Regions from separate parts of the Deinococcus actinosclerus genome, predicted to be linked through region 1. Evidence: riboswitches for the same ligand, from Rfam matches in the RefSeq annotation. Region 1 holds a riboswitch; the other holds the start of a gene.

Region 1 (11,193 bases):
CCAGTGTGGGGACGAACGCGGGCAGCTCAGCGGCGCGCAGCGTGGGGAGCGCCCGGCCGTCCTCCAGCTGCGCGTCGTGATGCACGACCAGCGTGCCGTCACCCAGGCGGCGCACGTCCAGCTCCACGCCGTCCAGTCCGGCGTCCAGCGCGGCCTGGAAGCCGGTCAGGGTGTTCTCGCGGTGCAGGGCAGGCGTGCCCCGGTGGCCCAGCAGGAGTGGCGTCATCTGCGGTCACGCTACCGCGTAGCCGTCAGCGCGGCGTGTCGTCGCCGGGGCCCCCCTTGACCTTCCCCCAGGGACAGGGCGCACGCTGGGGGCACCTCCGGAGGTTCGCCCATGACCCATCCCCTCATGACCATCGGCACGTTCGCGCAGGCGGCAGGGCTGAGCCACAAGGCGCTGCGCCTGTACGACGACCTGGGCCTGCTGCGCCCCGCGCAGGTGGACCCCGACAGCGGGTACCGCCGCTACGACCCGGCGCAGCTCACGGACGCCCGCCTGATCGGTCTGCTGCGCCGCGCCGACCTGCCCCTGAGCGACATCCGCTCGCTGCTGGACACGCCCGCCCCGGAGCGGCCCGCCGCGCTGCGCGTCCACCTCGCCCGGCTGGAGCGCCTGCACCGCGAGCGGCGTGACCTGACCCTGTACCTCATCGCCCACCTGCAAGGAGAGACCCCCATGACCCTGCCCCCCGTCCAGACCCGTTTCCAGCCCGATCAGCCCGTCGCCACCCTGACCCGTCATGTGTTCGTCGCGGACCTGCCCGCCGCCATTCAGGGCGGCATGCAGGCCCTGCTGACCCACGTCGCCGCGCAGGGCTCGGTGGTGGGCGCGCCGTTCGTGATCTACCACGGCGAGGTGAACGCCGACAGCGACGGCCCCATCGAGATCTGCGTGCCGTACAGCGGACCGGTGACGCCCGGCGGGGACGTCGCCCTGCGCGTCGAACCCGCCCATCACGAGGCGTTCCTGGCCTTGACCCGCGAGCAGTTCGAGTTCCCGCAGATTCTCGCCGCGTACGACGCCACCTGCGCCCACGCGAACGCGCGCGGCACCTGCACGCTGCGCCCCCGCGAGGTCTACGGCTACGACTGGGACGGCGCCGCGCCCGGTGAGCCGGTCGGGGACGTCGCGCGGCCGTACGAACCGGCCGCCGTGACCACCTGACCCGGCAACACCCGGGGTGCCCTTCACGTCCCTGTCACGCCGCACTGAGGCGCGTGGGGGACGCTGGAGGGCATGAGCGACCAGAAGTCCAGCGACCAGCAGCCGGAGCAGTCCGGGCCGATCACGCCCAGCGCGAACCAGTTCGGGATGCAGGACCCGCGCGCGCAGTACCCCGCGCCGCCCTTCCCGCGCCAGCCGCAGGAGGCCCCGGGCACGGTGGGCGCCATGCAGCCCCGCCCGGATCACGGCGAGGAGAGTTACGTGGGCTTCGGCCGCCTCAGGGGCCGCCGGGCGCTGATCACCGGCGCGGACTCCGGCATCGGCCGCGCCGCCGCAATCGCCTTCGCCCGCGAGGGCGCGGACGTGGCCCTGAACTACCTGCCCGACGAGGAGGGGGACGCGCGGGAGGTCGTGGCGCTGATCGAGGCGGCGGGCCGGCGCGCCGTGGCGATCCCCGGCGACCTGAAGGACGAGGCGTTCTGCCGTGACCTCGTGACCCGCGCCGTGCAGGAACTGGGCGGGCTGGACATCCTGGTGAACAACGCCGGGAAGCAGGTCAGCCAGGAGAGCATCGAGGACATCACCACCGAGCAGTTCGATCAGACGTTCCGCACGAACGTGTACGCCATGTTCTGGATCACGCAGGAGGCCGCGCGGCACCTGGGGCCCGGCGCGAGCATCATCAATACCAGCAGCATCCAGGCGTACCGGCCCAGCCCGAACCTGCTGGACTACGCGAGCACGAAGGCGGCGATCGTGGCGTTCACGCAGGCGCTCGCGCAGCAGCTCGGGCCGCGTGGTATCCGCGTGAACGCCGTCGCGCCCGGCCCCTTCTGGACGCCGCTGCAACCCAGTGGCGGGCAGCCGCAGGAGAAGGTGCAGGAGTTCGGGGCGTCCACGCCGCTGGGCCGCCCGGGGCAACCGGCGGAACTTGCGCCGCTGTACGTGTTCCTGGCCTCACAGGAGAGCAGTTACAGCAGCGGGGGCACCTTCGGCGCGACCGGCGGACAGGTCCTGTTCTAGGGGTCGAACGTCAGCGAAGAGCAAAGGGGCCCCTCGCCCCACGGGTCCGGGGGCCGCTTAGACTGGGCGGGTGTTCAAGACCGCTTTCAAGGCCCTGCTGCCCCTGCTGGAGCGCGGGGCGCTGACCGCCGACCGCGCCTTCAGCGGGTACGTGCAGCCCCGCCGGGCGCGCGGGAAGCTGCTGCTCCAGCCGTACGTGGGCTGGGGCACCCCGGGCCGCGTGGAACTGCGCGGCCGGGTGCTGCTGCCCCGCACCGTCGCGCCCGCGCGCCGCACCGACCCGCGGATCCGCAACGCGCAGAACGTCCTGCGCCGCCTGTTCTCCCGCGAGGTGGGCGGCGTGACCGTCAGCGGTGTCCTGAACGGCCAGCGGGCCGCGGCGATCAGTGACAGCGACGGGTATTTCACGCTGGAGTTCACGCCGACCAGCCCGCTGCCCGGCGGGTGGCATCAGGTGCCGCTGCAACTCGACGGGCGCGAGGTGCAGGCCAGCGCCCGCGTGCAGGTCGTCGCGGACGCCCGCTTCGGCGTGATCAGCGACCTGGACGACACCGTCATCCAGTCGGACGTGACCAGCGTGCCGCGCATGCTCAGCACCGTCCTGACCGGCAACGCCCGCACCCGCCTGCCCTTTCCCGGCGTGGGCGCCCTGTACCGCGCGCTGACCCGCGACGGCGAGGCCCGCAACCCGATCTTCTACGTGTCCAGCAGCCCCTGGAACTTCTTCGACCTGCTGTGGCAGTTCCTCGACTACCGCCGCATTCCGCTGGGCCCGCTGTTCCTGCGTAACTGGGGCATGGACCTGCTCGGCGGGCACGGCGGGTACAAGCATGGCGTGATCGAGCAGATCTTCCAGCGCTTCCCGGACCTGAAGTTCGTGCTCGTGGGCGACAGCGGCGAGAAGGACCCGGAAATCTACGCCGAGGTCGTGCACCGCCACCCGGGCCGCGTGCTCGCCGTGTACATCCGCGACGTGACTGAGGCGCACCGCGACGAGGGCGTCCTGAAACTCCGCGAGGAGGTGCGCAAGGCGGGCGTGGACCTCGTGCTGGCCGCCGACAGCCTGAACGCCGCGAGTCACGCCATGGCGATGGGCCTGATCACGCCCGGCGAGTACCGCAGCGTCCTGACCAGCGTGGCGCGCAGCTACGAGACGTGAAGTCGGGAATGGGAAGTCGGCAGTAGGAACGGCAGGAACAGAGGAGAGGCGGCGCACACATTGGGGCCGCCTCTCTCTGATCTGCGTTACTGGCGGGGGCAGCGGTACAGCTTCACGCTGCGGGCCGCGAGGTTGGTCTCCTCGCCGGCCGTCACGGTGCCGCTGGCGTGGTCGTCGGCGGTGTCGAGCTCCAGCTCCCACGTCTCGCAGCCGGCCAGATCCGGCAGGCGGAAGGGGAGATCCACATGCGAGGCGTTCAGCAGCAGCAGCAGGTGATCATCCAGCAGCGGCTCGCCGCGCTCGTCCACGTCGTCCAGGCCGTTGCCGTCCAGGAAGATGCCCATGCTCTGGGTCTGGGGGTTGTTCCAGTCCTCGTCGCTCATCTCGGCGCCGTCGAAGCGCAGCCACACGATGTCGCGCACGTCCTCACCGCGGATGGTGCGGCCGCTGAAGAACTTGCGGCGGTGCAGGGACGGGTGGGACTTGCGCAGCGCGATGACCTTCTTCGTGAACGCCAGCAGCTCCTCGTCCAGGCTCGCCCAGTCGTACCAGCTGATCTCGTTGTCCTGACAGTAGGCGTTGTTGTTGCCCCCCTGGGTGCGGCCGATCTCGTCGCCGCCCAGCAGCATCGGCGTGCCCTGCCCGAGCAGCAGGGTCGCCAGGAAGTTGCGCTGCTGCTGACGCCTCAGGGCGTTGATGGCGGGGTCGTCCGTCTCGCCCTCTGCGCCGCAGTTCCAGGTGATGTTGTGGTTGTGGCCGTCGTTGTTGCCCTCGCCGTTGGCGTCGTTGTGCTTGCCCTCGTAGGTGACGGTGTCGCGCAGCGTGAAGCCGTCGTGGGCAGTCACGAAGTTGATGCTCGCGTAGGGTTTACGGCCGTCGTTCTGGTACAGGTCGCTGCTGCCGGTCAGGCGGTAGCCGATCTCGGAGGCCAGTCCGCCGTCACCCTTCCAGAAGGCGCGCATGTCGTCGCGGTAGATGCCGTTCCACTCGGCCCAGTTCACGGGGAAGTTCCCGACCTGATAGCCGCCCTCGCCGACATCCCAGGGTTCGGCGATCAGCTTGACCTGCCCGATGATGGGGTCCTGGTGGATGATCGTGAAGAAGCCCGAGAGCTGATCCACCTCGTGCAGCCCGCGCGCGAGCGTGGAGGCGAGGTCGAAGCGGAAGCCGTCGACGTGCATGTCCGTCACCCAGTAGCGCAGGCTGTCCATGATGAGCTGCAGGGTCTGCGGGTGGCGGACGTTCAGGCTGTTGCCGGTGCCGGTGTAGTCGAAGTAGAAGCGGGGGTCCTCGGCGACCAGGCGGTAGTACGTGGGGTTGTCGATGCCCTTGAAGGACATGGTGGGGCCCATGTGGTTGCCTTCGGCGGTGTGGTTGTACACCACGTCCAGGATGACCTCAATGCCGCTGGCGTGCAGGGCCTTGACCATCTGCTTGAACTCGTCCACGGCCCCGGCGGGGTTGCCCTTGCGCGCCTCGGCGCTGTAGCGCACGTCCGGCGCGAAGAACGACAGGGTGCTGTAGCCCCAGTAGTTCGTGAGGCCCTTGTCGAGCAGGAAGGGATCGTCCACGTGCTGGTGCACGGGCATCAGTTCGATGCTGGTGATGCCCAGTTCGCGCAGGTAGAAGAGGATGGGTTCGGTGGCGATCCCGGCGTACGTGCCGCGCAGCTCGTCGGGCACGTCCGGGTGGGTCATGGTGAGGCCCTTGACGTGCGCCTCGTAGATCACGGACTGGTGGAAGGGCACGTCGGGCTTGCGGCTGTCGCCCCAGTCGAAGCGGGGGTCCACGACGATGCCCAGGGGCGCACCGCGCTGCTCCTCTTCCTGCATGACGGTGTCTTCGCCGCCGGGCACGTAGCCGAACACGCCCCGGTCGAACTGCTCGGTGCCGTCGAGCGCCTTGGCGTAGGGATCGAGCAGCACCACGTTCGGGTTGAAGCGCAGCCCGCGTTCAGGGGCGTACTCGCCGTGCACGCGGTAGCCGTAGCGCTGCCCCGGTTTCACGCCGGGCAGGTAGCCGTGCCACACGAAAGCGGTCTGTTCACGCAGCGGCACGCGGGTTTCCTGGCCCTGCTCGTCGAAGAGGCACAGTTCGATGCCGGTGGCGTTCTCGGAGTACAGGGCGAAGTTGGTGCCTTTGCCGTCCCAGGTGGCTCCCAGGGGGTAGGAACGGCCGGGTCGGAGGATGGGGGGGGTGGTCATCAGGCTGCGCTCTCCTTTCGTGGCGGGGCAGGCGCGTCAGTGCGCCGCCCGGAACGTGGAAACGGTACCAGACCGCCCCGCGCACACCACAGCCACGGGCACAAACCCAAGCGAAGCCCAAGAGGGCTCTCATGGGGCTCACGGGGCCTGGGCAGCCGCCTGGACGCTTATGCCGACCTGAAAAAGCCCCCGGACAGTCGCCGGAGGCTCCCAGATGAGGCTCTTCTGAGTGGGCCGTCAAGCCTGCCGGGCTCAGAACTCCAGGCGGCCGCGCGGTCCGCTCAGGCGGTAGAGCTTCTCCGGCGTCCACAGCTCGTAGGTGTACATCGGGTACTGGCGCTTGAAGCGTCCCACCCGGTCCCAGACCTCGCGTGACTCGAACGGCACGACCAGGATCAGGCGGATCACGCTGTCCTCGTAGTCGTAGATGTAGAAGTCGAAGTGGAAGGTCTGCTCGCCGCCCCGGTCCGTGAACAGCGGGAACGAGAACGGCCGGTAGCGCCACGCCTTGTTCTTCTCCGTCAGGATCTTCGCCGCCACGCGCTTGAGGTTGCTGTCGGGGAAGGTCATCTTCTCGCCGTCCCGGTCGGTGAAGACCGTGTCCGGGGCGGGCGCGTCGAGCTGCACGCGCTTGAGTTCCGGCAGGGCCTTCTTCACCTTGGGCGGCGCGGCGCGGCGCGGCCCGCTCCCGGGGCGGCTGCCCGCGCGGCTCTCCGTGCGGCCCTCGCTGCGGCCTTCCCCGCGTGCCGGGGCGGCCTCGCCGGGCTTGCGGCGGGCGGGGTTGGTGCCGCCGCGCGCGCCACTGTTCACGGCGCCGCTCCTGCCCCCGCCGGACTTCACGCCGCCGCTCTGCGCGCCGCCCATCTTTGCGGCGCTGCGGCGCGGGCCGCCGGTGCCGCTCAGCTCGGTCCGCACGGGCCGGCTCTCACCGCCGCGCGAGTCACGGCCCGCGCCGCTTCCCTCGCTGCGTTCGCGCGCCGGGCGGGTGGTCTCGCGGGTCGCGCCGCCCCGACCCTGCGCGGTGTTTCGTTTGGGGGCACGGCCCCGTGAACCTTTCTTTGGCCCCGTCATAGCGTCCCAGTGTAGTGCACCCGCCGCAGAAAGGGCGAACGCCGCCCCCTGCCCTGATCGGGGGGCGGCGCGCCGGGTGCCGGTTACTTCGCGAGGCTGCGGATCAGGTCGAGGTTCACGAAGCGGTTCAGGTCCGGCACGTCGCGCGCGAAGCCCGCCTCCTTGTTCAGCTGCGCGTACTCCGCCAGGGTCTTGAGGTTGATGTCCCAGGTGACGCGCGTGCGGGCCAGGGCCTTGAACAGCTCGCTGGTGTTGGGGCGCTTGCCGGTGAAGGCGTAGATCTGCTCGGCGATGGATTTCTGCGCGCCCGCGTTGCTGCCCTTGATGTAGGTGATCGCGGCGAGGTGCCCCCTGAGCAGGCCCTTGACGGCCTCGGGGTTCGCGGCGGCGTACTTCGTGTTCACGGTCAGCACCGTGGTGGTGTAGTTGCCGCCCTCCCAGATGCCCTTCTCGTTCACGATCAGTTTCGCGCCCTGCGTCTCCATCACGGCGCCCCAGGGTTCCTGCACGAGCGCGGCGTCCACCTGCTTCGCCGCGAAGGCGGCGGGCATGTTCGCCGGGTCGATGGGCACGATGCTGACGGTGCCGCCCTCGTCGGTGGCTTTCAGGCCGTTCTCGTGCAGCAGGTGGCGCAGGCTGATGTCCTGCGTGCTGCCGCGCGTGGGCACCGCGACCTTCTTGCCGCTGAGGTTCTTCACGGTGCGCACGCCGCTGTCCCCGCGCGCCACGAGTACCGCCCCGGCGTTCGCGGCGCCCGCGTACACCTGGATGGGCACGCCGCGCATGAAGGCGTTCATGGCCGGGCCCGGGCCGACGTAGGCGGCGTCGATGGCGCCGGCGGCGAAGGCCTCGTTGATCTGGCTGCCGTTGGCGAATTCCTTGACGACCAGTTTCACGCCGTCCGGCAGGCTCTTCTGGATCAGGCCGCGCTGCACGCCGACCAGTCCGGCGGCGTGGGTGACGTTCGGGAACACGCCCAGGCGCAGTTCTTTCGCCTGTTGCGCGCCGGCGCTGGCGATGAGGGTCAGGGTCAGGAGGGGAAGCAGGGCACGCGTCATCCCGCTCAGGATAGCAGACCAGTTGACTGAACTTGTAAACTAGTCTGCTATCCCGGCGGGGCCTGCCCGAGGCGGGCGACGGCCTGCGGCGCGGCCCAGACGGGCTGCCCTGCCGGTCGGGGTGGGCATGCGTGAAGCCCTGGAGGCAGGGCTGGGCTCCAGGGCGGAGGAGAGAGGCCCGAAGCCACCCGGCATAGATAGTTGACATGATTTGTAATCTGATTTAAGGTGCCCTCACCCCACACCAGGGTCACTATCCAGAGCGGCTGAGGGAACAGGCCCGAGGACGCCGCAGCAACCAGGAGCCACATGAACCAGGTCAACCCACAGCCAGCCGACCGCCGCCCCCAGGGCCGCCCCCGCTGTTGTTGACCTGACCTCACCCTCCACGGTGCTTCACGCCTGCCCGAACCGGGACCGATAGCGGCGAGCGCACAGGCGCTCCCCTGAAAGGACAACCCATGACGCGATGTCGTCCCAGCTGAGGCGGCCGCCCACCCGGCGGCCCGGCCATCCCTCCGCTCCAAGCGGCGCGGCGCCACTCCGCGCCGCACCACTCTGCCCTCTGCCAGGAGCCCCCGCCATGACGGAAACCCTGCACGTCCGCTGGAAACCCGGCACGCTCGACACCCTGCTCGTCACCTCACCGCACGGCACGCTCGAATGGAACGTCCTGATCTTCGAGCGGGTGTACGGCCGCGCCCCACTGGCCGCGCTGTACCTCAGCGGGCGCACCCAGGTGACCCGCACCGCCCACCCGGCCCTGAGCGCCGCCACCGCCGCCTGACCTGAACCGTCGCGCCCCGCCGCCACTGACCCGCCCGCCGGGTCAGGCCGTCCTCCCTACCCCCAGGAGCCACCATGACGCACGCCGACCTGCCCGCCCACACCCTTCAGAGCCCCTCGCTGTACTGGTTCATTCCCTCCGGCGGGGACGGCCGCCAGCTCGGCCAGCCCAGCCGCCCGGCGCACTTCAGTTACCTCTCGCAGGTCGCGCAGGCCGCCGACGTGCTGGGCTTCGACGGCGCGCTGCTCCCCACCGGCGGCACCAACGAGGACACCCTGGTCGTCGCCAGCGCCCTGTCGAGCCTCACCCGGCAGCTGCGCTTCCTGGTGGCGCTGCGCCCAGGGCTGCTGTCGCCCGTGCTGGCCGCGCGCCTGACCGCCTCGCTCGACCGGATCAGCGGCGGCCGCGTGAACCTGAATATCGTGTCCGGCAGCGGCAATTTCGACTTCGAGGGCCTGAATCTCACGCAGGCGCAGCGCTACGCCCTGACCGGCGAGTGGCTCGGCGCGTTCCGCGCGCTGCTGCGCGGCGAGACCGTCAGTCAGCAGGGGGAGCATGTCCAGCTCGACCGTGCCCGCGCCCTGCTGCCCAGCGTGCAGCGCCCCTACCCGCCCATCTACTTCGGAGGCAGCAGCCAGCCCGCGCTGGAGGTCGCTGGGGAACACGTGGACGTGTACCTCAGCTGGGGCGAGCGGCCCGAGCAGCTGCGGGAGAAGTTCGAGCAGGTGCGCGCCGAGGCTGCCCGGCATGGCCGCCAGGTGCGCTTCGGGCTGCGCGCCCACGTCATCGTGCGCCCCACCGAGGACGAAGCCTGGGCGGCGGCCGAGCGCCTGATCGAGGGCGTCAGCGACGAGCAGATCGCGCAGGCCCACCAGGCCTTCCTCCAGAGCGCCTCCGAGGGGCAGCGCCGCCAGAGTGAACTGAACGGCGGCACCCGCGAATCCCTGCGCGTCGGCAAGAACCTCTGGGCGGGCGTGGGCCTCGTGCGCGGCGGGGCCGGCACCGCCTTCGTCGGTAGCCCCGAGAACGTCGCCGCCGCGCTGCGCGAGTACCAGGCGCTGGGCGTCGAGACGTTCATCCTCAGCGGCTACCCCCACCTGGAAGAGGCGTACCGCGTGGCCGAACTGCTGTTCCCCGCGCTGGGCCGCACCAGCCCGGTCTTCACGCCGCGCGACGGGCAGCCCCTGACGCACACCAGCACCCCCAGCGCCCACGGGCCCAGCACGCACGCCCCGGCCCTGCGCGCCGGTGAACCCGTCCTGACCGACGCCGCGCCCGCTGAACTGGGCCGCTTCCGCAGCATCTGAGCGCCGCCCAGCCCACCCAGACCGATCCACCCAGACCCAGCCCACCCGGACCCATCCACGGGAGGGGGCCCTCATCCCCGCCCCCTCCATTCCCAAATCCCATCAGGAGACTCCCATGACCACCCGACTGCGTTCCGCTGCCCTGACCCTCACCGCCCTCGCCCTCGGCGCGCTGTCCACCGCGCGGGCCGTCACCTTCACCATCGGCTACCAGAAAGGCGGCATCCCGAACATCCTCAAGGCGCGCGGGACCCTCGACAGGTACGCCGCGCAGGGCATCGATTTCCGCTGGGTGCTGTTCACCGCCGGGCCGCCCCTGCTGGAAGCCGCCAACGCCGGCGCCGTGGACTTCGGCAGTGTCGGCAACGCCCCGGGCGTGTTCGCCCTGGCGGGCGGCGCCGACCTGAAGTACGTGGGCGTGACCGTCAACCAGAGCGACACCACCGAGGCCGTCATCGTCCCGAAGAATTCCGGGATCCAGAAGGTCAGCGACCTGAAAGGCAAACGCATCGGCGTGGCCCGCGGCAGCAGCGCGCACGCCTTCCTGTACAGCGTGCTGCGCAGCGCGGGACTGACCTTCAATGACGTGACGGTCGTGCCACTGCTGCCACCCGACGCGCGCCCCGCCTTCGAGAACGGCAGCATCGACGCCTGGGCCATCTGGGACCCGTTCCTCACCACTGCCCTGCAGAGCAGCGGCGGCCGCGTCCTGCGCGACCATGCGGGCCTCGGACGCGGGGACAACTACCACCTCGTGCCGGGCAGCGTCCTGAAGAACGCCGAGAAGAAGCGCGCCCTGCAGGTCCTGCTGGCCGAACTGGAAAGTGCCGCCAACTGGGCAAACGTGAACCGCCAGACCGTCATCAACCAGTTCAGCGACGAACTCGGCATTCCGAAAAGTGTCCTGGCGGTGACCGTGCCCAAGAGCGTGCCCTTCAACATCCGGCCCTTCCGTGCCTCGGACCTGAAACCGCTCCAGGCTCTCTCGGTCGCGTTCCGCGAGGCGGGCGTCCTGCCGCGCGACGTGCCCCTCGGCCCGCAGACCTACGTGACCCTCCCGGCATTCCGCGCCGCGCTGCCCGCCCTGGGGCTCAAGTGACGGTCGGCACGGGGGCCGAGGGGCGGCGGACGCGGGCCCTCCCGACGGCTCAGACTGCGCCCGCTGCCAGCCGTCAACCTGGGCGTGGGTGGCAGGGCGAGTGGGTGCGCTGGCTGGTGCCGCTCCTGATCGTGCTGGGCTGGCAGCTGGCCGCCAGCACCGGTCTGCTCAACCCGCGTGTCCTCCCGGCGCCCAGCGCCGTCGTGGGGGCTGCCTGGGAGCTGACGCGCAGCGGCGACCTGGGCCGCCACTTCCTGATCAGCCTCCAGCGCGCCGGGCTGGGCATCCTGATCGGCGGGGGGCTGGGCTTCACGTTC
Region 2 (11,193 bases), 1.5 Mb from region 1:
AGATCGTCGTGCGCAGCAATCAGGTCATGCGCGGCTACCACCGCAACCGCGCCGCGACCCGCCGCGCCCTGGACGGCGGCTGGCTGCACACCGGCGACCTGGCCGTCATGCACCCCGACGGCCGCCTGGAGATCCTCGACCGCGCCGGGGACCTGCTGCACTTGGGCGGGCAGCCGGTCAGCAGCGCGCAGGTGGAGGCCGCGCTGTACCGCCACCCCAGCGTCCGCGAGGCGGTCGTGGTGGCCGCCCCCCACCCGGACGCCGGGCAGATCGCCGTGGCGTTCGTGACCCTGCACCCCGGCGCGCAGGTTCAGGGCCGCGAGTTGCAGCGCTTCTGTGAGCCGCTGCTGCCCACGCACGCCTGGCCGCGCCGCGTGCACGTCGTGACTGACCTGCCGAAAACCGCCAGTGGAAAGGTGCTGCGGCACGTGCTGCGCCGCCGCGCGGCGGGCCCGGAGGCGTCGGCGGCGCCGCTGCGCTAGGGTACGCGCGATGACCCGACCCTCCGTCACCCCCGACTGGTCCTTCGAGCGTGAGCACTGGCGGCGCGGCTTCTTCCGCGTGGCGGGCGTGGACGAGGCCGGGCGCGGCGCGTGGGCGGGGCCGGTGACGGTCGCGGCCGTGATCCTGCCGGGCGCGGCGGCGGAGTACCCGTTCCGGGACAGTAAGCAGCTCAGTGCCGCGCAGCGGGAAGCCTACGCGGCGCAGGTGCGCGAGGTGGCGGTGAGCTGGGCGGTGGAGCACGCCTGGCCGGACGAGATCGACCGCCTGAACATCCTGGGCGCCACCCACGCGGCTGCCGCCCGGGCGCTGGCGCGGCTGGACCCGCCCCCGCAGGCGCTGGTCACGGACTACCTGAAGCTCCGCACGGACCTGCCCCTGACAGCCCCGCCGAAGGCCGACGCGCTGAGTTACTCGGTGGCCGCCGCGAGCCTCCTGGCGAAGACGGAACGCGACCGGCTGATGCTGGAACTGGACGCGCAGCACCCCGGCTACGGTTTCGCGGGGCACAAGGGGTACGGCGCGCCCGCCCACCGCGCGGCCCTGCGTGACCTGGGCGTCAGTGAGGCGCACCGCCGGTCGTTCGCGCCGATCCGGGCGCTGCTGAACGAACCCGAGCGGCTGCTGTAGCGGGTGCGGGGTACGCTCGGCGCATGACGATCCATGAGGCCGAGGTCATCGCCGTCGCGCGGGACGGCACGCACCGCTTCAGCAAGGCGCCGCAGCCGGGGATCACGCTGCTGGCCGGGCTGGGCGTGCAGGGCGACGCGCACGCGGGCGACACGGTGCGGCACCGCTCGCGGGTCCGGGCGGACCCCACGCAGCCGAACCTGCGACAGGTGCACCTGATCCACGCCGAACTGTTTGGTCAGGTCGCGGCAGACGGCTTCCGGGTGCAACCGGCTGACCTGGGGGAGAACATCACGACGCGCGGCCTGGACCTGCTGGCCCTGCCGCGCGGCACGCGGCTGACCTTTCCGTCCGGCGCGGCGGTCGAGGTGACCGGCCTGCGCAACCCCTGCGCACAGATCGACGCGTTCCAGCCGGGCCTGATGCGCCGCCTGATCGGCACGGACGACGCGGGCGCCCCGGTGTTCCTCGCCGGGGTGATGGGCGTCGTGGTGGAGGGGGGCGAAGTGACACCCGGTGACACCATCCACGTGACTCTGCCGCCGGAACCGCATGAGTCCCTGCGGCGCGTGTAACCATGCCGGAAGCGCCCGTCTGAGCATGACTCCCGGACGCGGCGCGGCTTCCTGATGTGGATTGAGGTGGGGCTCAGGCGGTCAGGAACCCGCTGACCTGCTCTGGCAGGTCGCCCGCGTCCATCAGGAACGCGTCGTGCCCGTGGATGCTGTTCAGTTCGATATACCGCGCGTGCGGGAGGAGTGCCGCGCTGGCCTGCACCTCGGCGGCCGGATACAGCTGATCGCTGCTGATCCCGACGGCCAGGACGGGCGTGCGGATGGTCCGCAGTTCCGCGTCACTGGGCTGGAAGGCGTCCATCGCGCCCGTCAGGGCAACGTAGGTGCGTTCGCAGAAGCGCGCCTGAAGCTTCTCGCCCTGGTGGTGCAGGTAGGACGTGATGGCGGGAACGCCCGGGGCGCGCTGCCCAGTTTGCGTGGCGGCGAAACTCTCGGGGCTGCGGTAGGAGAGCATGGCGATCTGCCGCGCGACCTTCAGCCCCTCCCCGCCGGGCGCGGCGCGAATGGCGCTGCGGGCAGCCGTGTTCAGGCCGATGGCCCACGGGGAGTGGCGGGCCGGGGCACCGATGATCACGGCCTTCTCGACCAGGTCCGGGCATTCGAGCAGCCACGCATACGCGAGCATGCCGCCCATGCTGCCGCCTACGATCCGCACGCGCTTCACGCCCAGCTGCTCCAGCAGGGCGCGGCCCGCACGGGCCAGGTCGCGCAGGGTCAGCGGGGCGTCCTGGCCGCCCAGAGTGGGCAGGTCGGCGGGGCCGCTGCTGCCCGCGCAGCCGCCCAGGACATTGGCGCAGATCACGTAATCGCGCGCGGGGTCGAGGGGTTTGCCCGCTCCCAGGAAATCCGGCCACCACTCGTGCACGGCGCTCGTGCCGGTCAGGGCGTGCAGGACCAGGGTGGCGGTCTCCTGCGGCTGGCCGTAGGTGTGGTAGGCGAGACGGACGTCACTGACGGGCAGGCCGCAGTCGAGCAGCAACGGGGCGGTGCGGAACAGCCGCGCGACCCGCAGGCGAGGGCGTTCCCCGGCCTGACATCGTTCGGGCGTGTCATCCGGCGCCGTCAGCGGGAAGAGGGTGGACGCGGGGTGCGTCAGGGCGGTCACGCTTCCTCTCCGACGGTGTCGCCTGCCTCGACCAGCGCGGCGGCCAGCGCCTGCGCGAAGTCCTCGCGGATGTCGTCAATGTGCTCGATGCCCACCGACACGCGCACCAGTCCCGGCGTGACCCCGGCGGCGCGCTGCGCGGCCTCCTCCAGCTGGCTGTGCGTGGTGCTGGCCGGGTGGATCACCAGCGTGCGGGTGTCCCCCACGTTCGCCACGTGCTGCGCCAGCGCGACCGAACGGATGAACGCCTCGCCCGCCGCGCGCCCGCCGCGCAGCTCGAAGGTCAGCACGGCGCCCGCCCCGCGCGGCAGGTAATGCTGCGCGCGGTCGTAGTGCGGGTGGTTGCTCAGGCCGGGGTACGTGACGCGCGCCACGTCCGGATGCGCGGCCAGCCAGGAGGCCAGTGCGTGCGCGTTCTGCGCGTGCCGTTCGGCGCGCAGGCTCAGGGTTTCCAGGCCCTGCAGGAACTGCCACGCCTGCTGCGGGGCCAGCGTGGGGCCCAGGTCACGCAGGCCCTCGGTGCGGGCGCGGATGATGAACGCCACGTTCGGCAGGCCCAGCGGGTTGCCCGCCCCGAAGGTCTCCCAGAAGTTCAGGCCGTGGTAGCTGGGGCTGGGTTCGGTCATCAGCGGGTAGCGGCCGTTGCCCCAGTCGAAGGTGCCGCCGTCCACGATCACGCCGCCGATGCCGTTGCCGTGCCCGCCGATCCACTTGCTCGCGGAGTGCAGCACCACGTCCGCGCCGTGCCTGAGGGGCTGGCAGTAGTACCCGCCCGCACCGAAGGTGTTATCCACGATCACCGCGACGCCCTGCGCGTGCGCGGCGGCCGCGATCGCCTCGAAATCCGGGATGTTCAGCGCGGGGTTGCCGATGGTCTCCAGGTACACGGCGCGCGTGCGGTCGTCGATCAGCGCCGTGAATTCCTCGGGGCGCTCGTCGCGGCTGGTGAAGCGCACCTCGATCCCGAGGCGTTTCAGGGTCACGCGGAACTGGTTCACGGTCCCGCCGTACAGGTTCGGGCTGGACACGATGTTGTCCCCCGCCTGCGCGACGTTCGTGATCGCCAGGAACTGCGCGGCGTGCCCACTGGCGACCGCGAGCGCCCCGACGCCGCCCTCCAGCGCCGCCACGCGCTCCTCGAACACGGCGTTCGTGGGGTTCATGATCCGGCTGTAGATGTTCCCGAACTGCCGCAGCCCGAACAGGTCCGCCGCGTGCTCCGGGGACTGGAACACGTAGCTGTTCGTGGGGTAGATGGGCGTCTGCTGCGCGCCCGTGGTGGGGTCGGGCTTCTGCCCGGCGTGAACCTGCAAGGTCTCGAATTTGTGCGCCATGACTGCGCCTCCTGGGGTGGGGTGCGTCGGTGGGGCGCCAGATACGAAGGCAGCGCCCCTGCTCGTGGGATGCGAGAAGGGGCGCTGAGATATCACCGCGTGACCTTCCCTCTTGCTCCCCGGCGGCGGTCATCGTTGACCCGCCTGCGGGGCTGGCCTTGGCACCGTGACGTGATGAGGTCCGGTTGCCGCGCCGTCAACGAGCCAGGTCTCTCGGGCGCTCTGAAGTGGGTCGCTCCACGCGGGAGCTACCGAAGAGGGTAGCGCGCGCTGGCCGGCAGGGTCAAGGTGACCGGTCAGCTGCGCCGGGCTGCATACCTACACACCTGTTTGGGGGAACAGGAGTAGGATGAGCAGGTCATTCCATTCAGATGTGCTCTGCGTGACCCGCCGGGCATGACACGGACCCACCCTGATCCAGCGCGGATCTCTCACGCCCCCACCCATCAGGAGTCTCATGAACCACAAACTTGTTGCCACTGCCCTGCTGAGCGCCGCCCTCCTGGCCGGCTGCACCAGCCCCAACGCCACCACCACGCCCACCCCGGGCACTGAACCCGGTCAGAGCGCCTTCGGCGTCCTGCAGGCCCTGAAACCCGGGGTGCAGGACACCATCAATACGAAGCTGAAGGTGAACATCGTATTCGTCGGCTACCGCCAGACCCCTCCCGGTCAGCCCGCCACGGCCCGGCAGATCAACACCCAGGATTTCGATCAGCGCCTCCCTGGCAGCTACGACGCCGTGAACCGCATTCCCAGCGCGTACGGCCGCACTGAGAAGACCGGGACCAGCTTCGATTTCGATTACAACTATGTCTTTGCCGACCAGAGCTTCGAGGATGATTTCTTCAAGTTCGTGCAGTCTGCCGGCGCTGAAAAACCCCTGACCGTGCAGCAGAGCGTGTACAACTGCCAGAGCTCGGACCCGGACACCGGCCTGCCCGACTGCGACGCGCCCGCCGGGAACATCAACCGCGTCATCACCGGCAACTTCGAGATCGACGCCCTGAAGACCGAGAACTGGCTGGCGGACAACGGCGCGCGCGTCGGCGTGAAGAACGGCGAGTACACCATCTACTTCGTGAACTGGTATGACCGCCCCGACTTCAAGTTCCACAGCTACACCCGCGCCGACGCGGCCGACACCGACACCGGCACGAAATTCGGCGCGCGTGGCAGCCGCCGCCTGATCGCCTGGGGCGGCAGCGCCCGCGAGAACGCCCCCGCGCAGCGCGTATGGTTCTACGACCTCTCCGCCAACCCCGACCCCTGGACGAATGCCTACGACGTGACCAACGACGACGTGGACGGTGACGGCGCGGCCGACTACCGCATGCCTCCCGTCTGGGAGTACGGCACCCGCAAGGCCAGCATCGGCTACGGCCGCAAGGTCAGCCCCGATCTGGCCCTGGTGGCGCGCTACACCGCCATCAACCTGCTGTTCACGCCCAGTCCCATCTACCGCGCGGCGCTGACGCCCCCCGACATGCCCGAGAAGATCAACCTGGACGTGCACGTCGAGCAGGGCGAGGGCGCCACCGACCCCACCCGGCTGCTGAACAGCGCGCTGCTGCAGGACCGCGTGAAGGTGCTCCAGCCGTTCACGACCTTCAGCTCCACGCGCAAGACCACCGCGCTCGACGGTGACCTGGCCGACGTGTACAAGTGCTTCTTCCCGGTCGTGGCCGACGACATCTGCTCGCCGGACTACGCGGACTTCAGCGGCGAGAAACTCTTCCAGTTCGGCGTGAAGGAACTGCGCGAGGAGTACAAGGCCACGCCCGCAGGCACGTACCAGCTGCCCATCTACTCGTTCAACGACAACCAGGACAGCCAGGGCGGCCTGCTGGGCGTCGCCTACGACGACGGCGAGACCGGTACCCAGAGCTTCGTGTACTCCTTCCTCACGCCCGGCCTGGTCGCCGCCGGATACGGCTTCACCGACACCACGGTGCACGAGACGGGTCACCACCTCAGCCTGAGCCACCCGCACGACGGGTACGACAGCGAGCAGGACCTCTCCTACGGGCCCAGCGGGCAGTTCTACTTCGTGAACACCGGCGACCAGAGTGCTTCAATCATGTCCTACAACGACCTGTCGCGCACCTTCGGGCAGTTCAACCTGGACAGCCAGTACCGCTACCTGACGGCCGCCTACCTGAACAACACCAACGCCATCCTGGAACTCGTGCGCCGCGCCAACAAGGCGGGAACGGTCAGCAGCGCCGCGCAGGGCGCCGACAGCAAGTTCGTGCAGGCCAAGACGAAGTACGACGCCCTGGATTACCTGGGGGCAGCGCAGCTCGCGCACGAGGGCTACCGCAGCGTCCTGAACGCCGCGAAGAGTGCGGGCGTGCCCGTCACTGCGTACAAGTGGTACGAGAACCTCAACGGCCTTGAAGGCCTGAGCGTCGGCAAGGGCGCGAAGATGCGCTTCAGCCCCACCTTCAAGGCCCAGACGGGCGTGGTCGTCTTCCCCGAGGAGACCGCGCAGCAGCGCAAACTCCGCCTGATGAAATAAGGCCTCCGCGCCGCAGGAACCCGGTCGCGCTGGCCGGGTTCTTCCCTTGCCAGTTCAGCCGCCGACCTCGCCCGGACTCAGGTCTGCTTGAGCAGGTCCATCAGGCGCAGGTACGCCTGCGCGGTGACCTGCACGTCCCCGAAGGAGCGGTGACGCCCACCGGGCGCGAAGTTCAGGCCCAGGCGCTCCGCGAGGACGGTCAGGTTGTGGGCGCGCTCCCTCGGAAAGGCACGGCGCGAGAGCTGCACCGTGCAGTATTCCGCCTGCGGGTTCCAGTGCAGGCCGGCGCGGGCGGCGTTGGCGCGCATGAATCCGGCGTCGAAGCCGACGTTATGCGCCACGACCGGCCAGCCGTTCACGAACTCCAGGAACTCGGGCAGAACCTCGCCGATGGTGGGCGAGGCGCGCACCATGTCGTTGCTGATGCCATGCACCTGCTCGGCGCGCCAGGGGATCAGGAGGGGCCGGCCCTCGGCGGTGGTGGGGCGCACCAGGGTCTCGTAGCGCTGCGTCTCGTCCACCTGACCGTCCACGATGCGCACCGCGCCGATCTCGACGATGCCGTCGCGTTCCGGCGAGAGGCCCGTGGTTTCCAGGTCGAACACGACAACATTCACGCCCCGCAGGGTAGCGCGTGCGGGGCGTGAACGGGAGGCAGGTCGGCGCGCTGGGCAGGTCGGCGCGCTGGGCAGGTCGGCGCGCTGGGCAGGTCAGCGCACGAGCAGGGGTTCGTACGCCGTCTTGACCGCGCCGTTCGCGAAGGTCAGCCGCGCGATGGTGTTGAGGCTGGTCACCGTGCGGCCCGGCACCTTCTTCACGGCGAGGCTGACATTCAGGTCGATCACGCGGCCCTGCTGGGTCAGGCGCGGGTCGAGCGGGCCGGGCGCGCGGCCCGGCAGCCACAGTTCCTTCGCCGGCAGGAGTGTCTTGACGTACTGGCCGTTCTGGACGTACTCGATCTCGTACTGGAGTTCGGCCTTCACGACCGGGCTCTGCTCGCCCTTGGTGGTAACGCGCAGGGTGCAGCGCGCCGCCTCGCCCATGGTCAGGTAGCTGTTCGTGCCGCCCGCGCCCACGCAGGTGGTGAAGGTCCAGGTGTTCAGCTTGGTGGGGCCGCTGCTGATCGTGACCGGGGCAGGGGCGGTGCGGGTCAGGTAGGCGCGGTCGGCCCTGACCGTGAAATCGGTGGTGCTGTCCCAGAGTTCGCAGCCTACGTCCGAGGCGCGTTCGTCAGGAGCTCTGACCAGGGTGCGGGTGCTCATGGCGGCGTAACAGGGTTCGACCGGGCCGGTATACGGCACGTAGCCCAGGGCGAGTTTCTGCATCTGCTGGAAGGCCTGCCGGTCGGCGGTGGCGTTCAGCCCGTCATTGCGGACCCACAGTTGGACGCTGACGACGCGGCTGCCGGGCTCACCGGATTCGCGCGTGACGGTCAGTCCCTGGTAGCGGGTGAACGGATACTGCCAGTCGCGGCCCCACACGAACGGTTCGCCGCAGCTGTACTGCTGGCAGAAGGCCGACTGCTGAATCTGGGTGGTGGTGACGCTGCTCCCGATGATGCCGGCGGCGCTGGCGGGGGCGAGCAGCAGGGCGGGGAGGAAGCTCAGGAGTCGCGGCATGTCCGCAGCGTAAGTGGCGGGGTCGGGCGGCGCTGCCTCAGGTGACCTTGAGTGCAGTGAGGGCCTGTGCTAGCAGCGCCGTGGGGGTCGTGGCGGGGGTGACGGGCAGGGTGAGGACGTCGTGCTCGCCCTGCTGAGGGGCCTCCAGGGTGGCGAGCTGTGAGGGGAGCAGGTCCGCCCCGGCGTAGTGGCCGGGCCGCTGGCGCAGGCGCGCAGCCAGCAGGGGTTCGGGGACGTCCAGGTACAGGAACCGGGTCCCGGGCGCGCGAAGCGCGTCGCGGTAGGTGCGCTTCAGGGCCGAGCAGGCCAGCACCACGCGCCCCTGGGCGTCCAGTTCGGCGCGCAGCCGGGCCAGCCAGGGGGCGCGGTCGGCGTCGGTCAGGCCGTGCCCGGCGTGCATGCGTTCACGGGCCTGGGAGGTGTGGTAGTCGTCGCCGTCCAGGAAGGGGGCGTGCAGCGCGGCGCCCAGGGCGCGGCCCAGGGTGCTCTTGCCGCTGCCGGAGACCCCCATGACGACCACGCGCAGGGGACTGTGGGAGGGCGTCACGCGGTCAGGGCAGGGGCGCAGGCCCCCAGGGCGACCAGGGCTTCTTCCTTGCCCTTGGCCTCCACCTCGATCCAGGGCACGTCGTGGTACGCGCTGGGCAGCTGATCGATCAGCCAGCTGTGGCGGCGGTCCTGCGGGCCGTCCAGGCCGTTGCTGAGGTGCACGACCTGCCACTCCGGCGGGCTCCAGGTGCGGCGGGCGGCCAGGACCCACTCGCGCACGCTGGGGTCCTCCTGATCGGGCAGGCGGTCGTGGACGACATGGTGGTGCGCGTCGAAGATCAGCGGGGTGCCGGTGGCCTCGCAGACGGGCAGCAGGTCGCGGGGGCTGTAGGCGCGCTCGTCGTTTTCCAGGCCCAGGCGCAGGCGGACCGCGTCGGGCAGGTCGGGAATGATCGCCTGGAGTTCCTGGGCGCGGCCGCCCTTGCCGCCGTGCAGGAGCAGGAGGTTCCAGGTGCTGCGCTCCAGGTTCAGGGCGTCCATGACCTGCGCGTGGGTGGTGATGGCCCGCAGGCTGCTCGCGCGGACCTCGGGGCGGTCGCTGTTCAGCACGATGAACTGCTCGGGGTGCATCAGCACGCGGATACCGTGGTCCTGGAAGGCGTGCCCGGCGTCCCGAAGCTGCGGGGCGAGATGGGCGAGGACCTGCGCGCCGGTGTCGTCCCCGTCCAGGTCCAGCATGGGAAAGAGGCTGGAACTCAGGCGGTACAGGCGGATGGCGCGCGCGGCGCAGTAGTCGGCGGCGCGGCGCACGCGGGCGACGTTGTCGGCGTACAGGTCGAGCAGCGTGCCGTACCGCTGCGCCGGGGGCAGGGCGCGGTAGCGGGTGAGGGTGATGGTGCGGAAGCGGATCTCGGGCCCGGTGGTCAGGCACACGAGGCCGTAGGCGGGGCCGGTCATTCGGTCCTGCGTTTCGCGGCCGAGCGGCAGCGGTCGGAGCAGTACTTGACGGTGTCCCAGTCGCGTTCCCATTTCTTGCGCCACGTGAACGGGAGGCCGCAGTGGGCGCAGGTCTTGCTGGGGCGCTGGCTGGGCGGGCGTCCGCCGCCGAAGGTGCGTTCCGGGCGAGGCATATCCCCCAGCATGGGCCGATCTGGCGTGCCCTTCCGTAGCGGGGGGTGAAGTTCCCTTCACGGCAGGTCAGGCGGGCCATTCGTTCGCCTGGAAAACTTATACCGATCTTCGGGCAGAGGACCGCGAACCAGCGGAGGTGAGCCCGGTCCATACCGGAACCGGGCTGCGCGGCGTGTGGGGCGACGCCAGTCCGCCCTCCGGAGCGGCACCACCCGAATTCGTGGGTGAGCGAGCGCTATACGCCGCACGCTCCATTCGTTCGCCGGATAGCCAGATTAGGCGTCCTGCCGCGCGAATCCCGGCTTTCGCCTCTGCCTTGACAGCGCTTTCAGCTTGGCTTACGCTCCGGTCAATCCACCGTCCACCGACCCCACCCAGCCGGGGTCACCCCTGTCGTCACGTCCCAGCGGGCGCGGCGCGTCCCGTTCCTGCGCCTGTGGGCGCCCAGGAGGTCTCATGTCCCGTTCTCCCCTGCCCGTCCTCCTCCCCCTGTCCCTGCTGCTCGGCGCCTGCACCCTCACGGACGCCAGCAGCGCCACACCCGTCTGGCAGGACGAATTCAGCGGCACCGGCCTCGACACCAGCAAATGGAGCTACCAGACCGGCAACGGGTTCACGGCCGGCACGGACTACGTGGCCGGGTGGGGCAACAACGAACTGGAGTACTACACCGACCGCGCCAGCAACGTCAGCGTGCAGGGCGGCACCCTCGTCATCACCGCCCGCAGGGAGAAGATCACCGGCCCTGCTGGCCGCACCGCCGGCACCTTCGACTGGACGTCCGGCCGTATCCGCACCGCCGGGAAGTTCAGCCGCGCGTACGGCAAGTTCGAGATCCGGGCCAAGTTCCCCAGAGGCAAGGGGTTCTGGCCCGCCATCTGGATGCTGCCCGAGGAACCCAGCCCCTACGCCAGCTGGGCCGCGAACGGCGAGATCGACATCGCCGAGGGATGGGGCAGCAGACCCACGGAGGTCGCGCACACCATCCACTACGGCGGCGTGTGGCCGAACAACGTGTACGCCAGCAAGACCGCCAGCTACCCGAACGCGGGCAGCATGGACCAGTGGCACACCTACACCCTGCAGTGGACGCCCGGCAAGATCCAGTGGCTGATCGACGGGCAGGTCACCAGCGAGAAGACCCAGTGGTGGAGCGCCAAGAACAATCCCCCCAGCAGCGACGCCGACCTGAACGCCTGGCCCGCCCCCTTCGACCGGCCCTTCTACCTGCTGCTGAATCTCGCCGTGGGCGGCAACTTCGACGGGAACCCCGACGCGACCACCCCCG

The links. Region 1 has a riboswitch for S-adenosylmethionine ahead of AUC44_RS02820 (hypothetical protein). Riboswitches for the same ligand answer to the same signal wherever they lie in the genome.
Region 2: another riboswitch for S-adenosylmethionine. It lies ahead of AUC44_RS10240 (O-acetylhomoserine aminocarboxypropyltransferase/cysteine synthase family protein); the one in region 1 lies ahead of AUC44_RS02820 (hypothetical protein).

The regions. Positions count from the first base shown of each region.
Region 1 is NZ_CP013910.1:581,767-592,959, forward strand. It holds gene AUC44_RS02785 (glycerophosphodiester phosphodiesterase) at 1-226, opposite strand, end outside; gene AUC44_RS02790 (MerR family transcriptional regulator) at 338-1,168, shown strand; gene AUC44_RS02795 (SDR family oxidoreductase) at 1,241-2,191, shown strand; gene AUC44_RS02800 (App1 family protein) at 2,262-3,350, shown strand; gene glgX (glycogen debranching protein GlgX) at 3,437-5,554, opposite strand; gene AUC44_RS02810 (TrbL/VirB6 family protein) at 5,807-6,625, opposite strand; gene AUC44_RS02815 (ABC transporter substrate-binding protein) at 6,709-7,683, opposite strand; SAM riboswitch class I at 7,934-8,110, shown strand; gene AUC44_RS02820 (hypothetical protein) at 8,267-8,470, shown strand; gene AUC44_RS02825 (LLM class flavin-dependent oxidoreductase) at 8,545-9,777, shown strand; gene AUC44_RS02830 (aliphatic sulfonate ABC transporter substrate-binding protein) at 9,893-10,876, shown strand; gene AUC44_RS02835 (ABC transporter permease subunit) at 10,993-11,193, shown strand, end outside.
Region 2 is NZ_CP013910.1:2,113,949-2,125,141, forward strand. It holds gene AUC44_RS10220 (AMP-binding protein) at 1-482, shown strand, start outside; gene AUC44_RS10225 (ribonuclease HII) at 493-1,131, shown strand; gene AUC44_RS10230 (MOSC domain-containing protein) at 1,155-1,706, shown strand; gene AUC44_RS10235 (homoserine O-acetyltransferase family protein) at 1,780-2,811, opposite strand; gene AUC44_RS10240 (O-acetylhomoserine aminocarboxypropyltransferase/cysteine synthase family protein) at 2,808-4,145, opposite strand; SAM riboswitch class I at 4,284-4,378, opposite strand; gene AUC44_RS10245 (zinc metalloprotease) at 4,603-6,666, shown strand; gene AUC44_RS10250 (3'-5' exonuclease) at 6,744-7,283, opposite strand; gene AUC44_RS10255 (hypothetical protein) at 7,377-8,285, opposite strand; gene AUC44_RS10260 (gluconokinase) at 8,323-8,832, opposite strand; gene uvsE (UV DNA damage repair endonuclease UvsE) at 8,829-9,731, opposite strand; gene AUC44_RS17365 (DUF2256 domain-containing protein) at 9,728-9,904, opposite strand; gene AUC44_RS10270 (carbohydrate binding domain-containing protein) at 10,362-11,193, shown strand, end outside.